2 linked regions of the Draconibacterium halophilum genome follow. The protein of the gene in region 1 interacts with the protein of each later gene in a pairwise test. Links are inferred from orthologs where the notes say so. Each region holds a gene or a part of one and is shown in the gene's direction. Other genes may lie near its edges.

The links. The genes of interacting proteins can lie anywhere in the genome.
Region 2: the proteins of rpe (region 1) and eno interact in binary tests that used the Escherichia coli proteins (3 or more experiments, as listed by UniProt). The link is inferred for Draconibacterium halophilum from one-to-one orthologs.

What each region holds. Positions count from the first base shown.
Region 1 is NZ_CP048409.1:3,762,843-3,765,921, reverse strand. The notes cover bases 61-3,031. They hold rpe (ribulose-phosphate 3-epimerase), read left to right. Parts: upstream 61-1,206; coding sequence 1,207-1,857; downstream 1,858-3,031. Other genes in these bases: feoB (ferrous iron transport protein B), read right to left, coding at 2,100-3,031; G0Q07_RS15210 (hypothetical protein), read right to left, coding at 1,849-2,097; G0Q07_RS15220 (sigma-70 family RNA polymerase sigma factor), read left to right, coding at 331-1,197; thrC (threonine synthase), read left to right, coding at 61-163. Also shown: more of thrC, read left to right, coding at 1-60; more of feoB, read right to left, coding at 3,032-3,079. UniProt on the Escherichia coli protein: Catalyzes the reversible epimerization of D-ribulose 5-phosphate to D-xylulose 5-phosphate.
Region 2 is NZ_CP048409.1:3,128,797-3,131,756, forward strand. The notes cover bases 30-2,881. They hold eno (phosphopyruvate hydratase), read left to right. Parts: upstream 30-732; coding sequence 733-2,031; downstream 2,032-2,881. Other genes in these bases: G0Q07_RS12555 (C-GCAxxG-C-C family protein), read left to right, coding at 30-394; G0Q07_RS12565 (adenylosuccinate synthetase), read left to right, coding at 2,191-2,385. Also shown: more of G0Q07_RS12555, read left to right, coding at 1-29; pckA (phosphoenolpyruvate carboxykinase (ATP)), read right to left, coding at 2,946-2,960. UniProt on the Escherichia coli protein: Catalyzes the reversible conversion of 2-phosphoglycerate (2-PG) into phosphoenolpyruvate (PEP). It is essential for the degradation of carbohydrates via glycolysis.

The sequences.
Region 1 (3,079 bases):
ACACCCGGCAAAGTTTACCGAAACAGTTGAAAAAGTTATTGGAAAAGGAGAAGTAAAATTACCTAATAAGCTTGCGGCCTTTATGAAAGGCGAAAAACAAAGAGAGCTAATGACCAGTGCATACGAAGATTTTAAAAGTTATCTTCAGAATAGGCCGGTTTAAATAGAAAAATTGAGTTGAACCGTAGGCCGATTTGTGTGTTTTTACTTAGTGATGGTAGATATAATGGTAAAATTATTAAATTTAACGTGTTACTTTTATCCCCTGAAGGTAATATTGTGTTGTAGGTCATCATTATTAAAAGAAATTAATGTTAACAAAAACAATTTATGAGACAACTAAAAATTACCAAACAGGTTACTAATCGCGACACCCTCTCGCTGGATAAGTATCTGCATGAAATTGGAAAGGTGGAATTGTTGTCTGCGGAAAAAGAAGTTGAGTTGGCTAAGCGAATTAAAAAAGGCGACCGCCAGGCTTTGGAAACGCTGATAAAAGCAAACCTCAGATTTGTTGTTTCTGTTTCGAAACAATACCAAAACCAGGGACTTAGTTTACCGGATTTGATTAACGAAGGAAATTTAGGCTTGATAAAAGCTGCAGAGCGATTTGATGAAACCCGTGGTTTCAAATTTATTTCATATGCCGTTTGGTGGATACGCCAGTCCATACTTCAGGCTCTGGCTGAGCAGTCGCGAATTGTACGTTTACCTTTAAATAAAATTGGTTCGATCAATAAAATCAATAAAGCGTTTAATAAACTCGAGCAGGAATTTCAACGCGAACCAACTGTTGATGAGGTAGCCGCGTTAATGGAATCAAAACCGGACCTGATAGAGGATTCCATGAACTTTTCAAATACACATGTATCCATGGATGCTCCGCTTCGTGAAGAAGAAGGAAACAGCATGTATGATGTGATGCTAAACGAAGATTCGCCAAACCCCGATGGGGAGTTAATGGATAATTCGCTACGTAAGGAGATTGAACGATCATTATCGACCTTGGGAGAGCGTGAAGCCGAAATTCTGCGGTATTACTTTGGATTAAAAGGGTATCAACCGCACACACTTGAAGAAATTGGTCATGTTTTTGGACTAACTCGTGAGCGCGTTCGACAAATAAAAGAAAAAGCAATTAAAAAACTAAAAAATCAATACCGCAACAGGTTACTAAAGGCATACCTGGGTAAATAAACTTAACTTATGAGAGCTTTCGTGGCACCCTCCATTCTGGCAGCTGACTTTAACAATCTTGGAAAAGAAATCGAAATGATCAATCAAAGTGAAGCTGATTATATTCACTGTGATGTGATGGACGGAGTGTTTGTTCCAAACATATCCTTTGGAATTCCGGTAATAAATCAGGTAAAGAAAATTGCTGAAAAACCATTGGATGTTCATTTAATGATCGTTGACCCGGATAAATTCATTGAACCTTTTGTTAAGGCTGGAGCATCAGTTCTTACCGTGCATTACGAAGCATGTAGTCATTTACATCGTACAGTTCAGTTAATAAAATCGTTCGGAGCCAAAGCAAGTGTATGTTTGAATCCGCACACCCCCGTAGCTGTTCTGGAAGATATTATTGGCGATTTGGATATGGTTTTGCTCATGTCGGTTAATCCTGGGTTTGGTGGCCAGCAATTCATCGAAAATACTTACAAAAAGGTTGGGCAATTGCGCAAAATGATTGATGAAACAAACGCGAATTGTACTATTGAAGTTGATGGTGGTATAAATTACGAAACAGGAAAAAATCTGCTTGATGTAGGTGCAAATGTTCTTGTGGCAGGTAGTTTTGTTTTTGGTGCCGATAATCCGGAAGAGATTATTTCAGGATTAAAATCACTCTGACCGGACAGCCGTTTCGTTACATTGATCAATATTTTTTTCGATAACCTTTTGAGGTAAGTCTCTTAAAGCACAGCCGGCTGCAGAACAGTCGGTGCAGTTGTGCTCTAGGCTAATTTTGTCCTTTTTAAAGTCATGTGTTTTTGCCTTTTTTACCGGTTTGAAAAAACGACGGTACATTTTTAATGCAGCCCAAAAAACGGCAGCAGCAATAATCAGGTATGTCAGAATTTCCTGGATCATTTTTATATAAATAACATTCCAATATTATAAGTAACCAATGCTGCAACCCATGCCAAACCAGTGGTATAAAACACGGAAAATGCTGCCCATTTCCACGAGCCCGATTCGTTTTTAATGGTTGCAACCACCCCAATACAGGGGAAGTAGATAAGGATGAAGATTATAAAAGCCAGAGCTGCAGGAGTGGTAAACACAGGCTGACCTTTTTTCTTGCCTACCTCGTGAACTTCATTTTGTAGCTTTTGCTGCAGGTTTATGGTTGTTTCACCATCCTGCGTTTGGTAAAGCACGCCCATTGTACTTACCACAATTTCTTTGGCTGGCAGACCAGCTACCACAGCGATACTCATTTTCCAATCGAACCCAAGAGGACTCATTATCGGTTGAATGAGTTTTCCTGTTCGGCCAAGATAAGAGTTTATCAATCGGTCGGATTCCATGGCATGGTTAACCTCCGCAATACGTTCCACTTTTTGTAATTCGGTTAGCTCAGAATTTGTTATCTGCGCAATTTGTTCTTTAAAACCATCAGTATTTTCTGTCTTTCTTGGAAAATATTCAAGCGCCCAAATAATGATTACTCCAAGCAAAATAATAGTTCCAATCTTTTTTAAGTAGTGTTGAGTTTTATCCCACATATGATACACCACATTCCGGAATGTTGGCAGCCGGTAGGTGGGGAGTTCCATTACAAAAGGTGTTTCTTTATTCTTAAAAACAGTTTTGTTAAGCACTTGCGCTGTTATAAAAGCAAATAGAATTCCAACCGCATAAATTCCAATTAAAACCCAGGCTTCGTATTTTTGGAAAAAGGCAGAAATAATGAGAATATATACCGGTAGCCGCGCACTGCACGACATAAACGGAATAATGAGCATGGTAAGAATTCGGTCGCCACGATTACGCATTGAGCGTGTTGCCAGAATTGCCGGAACATTGCAGCCAAAACCCATTATCATTGGAATGAACGAACGGCCGTGTA
Region 2 (2,960 bases), 630 kb from region 1 along the record:
CTGCTCGCAATCGGTATTGCTTGCTTTTGCCGATCATTTTAAACTGGATAAAACCATGGCCAAACGTATTTCTTCCACTTTTGGAGGCGGAATGGGACGTTTGCGCGAAACCTGTGGAGCAGTAACCGGCGGATTTATGGTGATGGGACTGGCATTTGGTAACGAGGACCCCAAAGACATGGACACCAAACTAAACAGCTACAAAAAAGTTCGCGAATTAAATAAACTGGTTGAGGATATTCACGGAACAACAAATTGCCGACAGCTATTAATCAAACACGCTACCGAAGCCCAGGTAAAAGACCGGAAACACCACAAAATTATTTGCCGCAAAGTAGTTGGAGATGCCACTACTCTTGTTTATGATATTCTGAAAGAAAATAACGAAATTTAATTAAGCCCCTCCCCTCATTTGCACGTCATGCTAAACTTGTATCAGCATCTTACTGCTGTTATGCGATAATATACTCAAAAAAACCTGAACTAAATTCAGGGTAACGTTCCGGCACATTCCCAAAAGGACATTCAAATTGATTTTAACACTTATAAAATAATAGTGCGCTAAACAAATTATATTGTAATCCAAATTGATGATCTTAATTTCACATAAAAAAGGAGTAAACTATTCGTTAATCTTCGTAATTTCGTGAAACAATTTAAGCGCCTCAGCGTTTACAAAGCAGTAATTGCACTAGCAATCTGGAAAAGTTAAATAAATAAAAACTACTTACAATGTTAATTAGCGACGTAAAAGCAAGAGAGATTATCGATTCTCGTGGTAACCCAACTGTTGAAGTTGATGTAACACTCGAAAGTGGTGCTTTTGGCCGTGCAGCTGTTCCTTCAGGAGCATCAACCGGCGAAAATGAAGCACTTGAATTACGTGATGGCGACAAAGGCCGTTACTTAGGAAAAGGCTGTTTAAAAGCAGTGGCAAACGTTAACGACGTTATTGCAAAAGAAATTATTGGTATGGATGCTACCGACCAGGTGGCTGTTGATAGCAAATTATTGGAACTCGACGGTACAAAAACAAAATCTAACTTAGGTGCAAACGCTATGTTGGGTGTTTCGCTGGCTGTGGCAAAAGCAGCTGCCGAGTACGCTGAGCTTCCTTTATACAAATACATTGGTGGAACAAACGCAAAAACATTGCCTGTTCCGATGATGAATATCATTAACGGTGGTTCACACTCCGATGCAACTATCGCTTTTCAGGAATTTATGATCCGCCCTATTGGTGCGCCTACTTTCCGCGAAGGTTTGCGTATGGGAGCTGAAGTTTTCCACGCTTTGAAAAAAGTATTGGGGGCAAAAAACCTATCAACCGCAGTTGGCGATGAAGGTGGTTTTGCTCCAGCCCTGGGAGGAACTGAAGAAGCTATCGAATCAATCCTTACAGCTATTAAAGACGCCGGTTACAAAGCAGGTCGTGCTGAAGATGGTGGCGATGTTTCTATTGCTATGGACTGTGCTTCATCAGAATTCTACAAAGATGGTGTTTACGATTACAGCATTTTCGAGCCAAACGGCGTAAAACGTAACTCGGAAGAACAAGCTGCTTATTTGGCTGAATTAATTGCAAAATACCCTATCGATTCAATCGAAGACGGTATGGACGAAGGAGACTGGGACGGATGGGTAAAACTGAACGCTGCCATTGGCGACAAATGCCAGTTGGTTGGCGACGACCTTTTTGTAACCAACGTTGAGTACCTGAAGAAAGGTATCGAGCTGGGAGCTGCGAACTCCATCCTTATTAAAGTAAACCAAATTGGTACCTTAACTGAAACGTTAGACGCCATTGAAATGGCACACCGTGCCGGTTACACTTCAGTAACTTCTCACCGCTCGGGTGAAACTGAAGACTCAACCATTGCCGACATTGCAGTGGCTACCAACTCGGGGCAGATTAAAACAGGTTCTATGAGCCGCTCCGACCGTATGGCAAAATACAACCAGCTGCTTCGTATTGAAGAAGAACTGGGTGCAAGCGCCATTTACGGGTACAAAAAGATCTACAAGATGTAAGCATATTCTTTAGGAAATATCACAAAACCGTCTTTCGTTTGAAGGACGGTTTTTTTGTGCCTAAAATATTGGTCTGAAATTTCAGAATTATTTGAATATTCTTGAACAAAGCACTGCCCCTACTTGCTTTAGTAGAAAGAATAATAAACTTTATAGCGCATGATAAAAAAAGCAAGCATATTCACATTTTTACTTTTTGTTGTAACGCTGGCAATAGCTCAGGCACCAAGTGGCATCCCGACAGGGAAAGCTGAGCCTTTGGAAATGAATTTACCAAACATCATTTTTTTCATTGTTTTACCTATTTTACTGTTGATTTTTTACATTATATGGAGACGAAAGAGACGAAAATAAATTTCGGTCTCATTGGTAATAAACACATACTCATCATAAAGGCGGATGAAACGAATAGCATGAAGTTAAGTCTTAAAGCTTTTATCAGTTTAACCCAAAGGCACCCCTTTGAATGTGTATATTCGATTATAAAATTGCGCCCTTGAAAGGGCGGCTAAATTGCGAATTCAGGGCGAATAATTGTTTTCTATTAATTTTTAGAGAGTTGCCCCAGACTGAAAAAATATAGGTTTCAGCCCATTCGCTCTTAGCGTACTGAAATTGGGTTTTAACACAACCTATTGCTAGTAGTAAATTGTTTTGCACCGTTCTTTAAGGTGGGAATACACTTATTATTGTACAAGATGCCATTAACCTTTAACTGCATGTTTAATGGCTAAAGCCAAAATGTATTTACAAACAAAAATATCCCAAACTAAAGCCTGATGAAAAAAACAAGCCTACCTGTTCGTTATTATTGGCAAGAAGCGAGTTACAGTAGCGTTGGTTTTCGGAAAATTAACCACAAAAAAACCTTCCACCCAAAGGCAGAAGGTTTTCTGTATATCAATTGATTTGTATTAGTCAATTTGAGG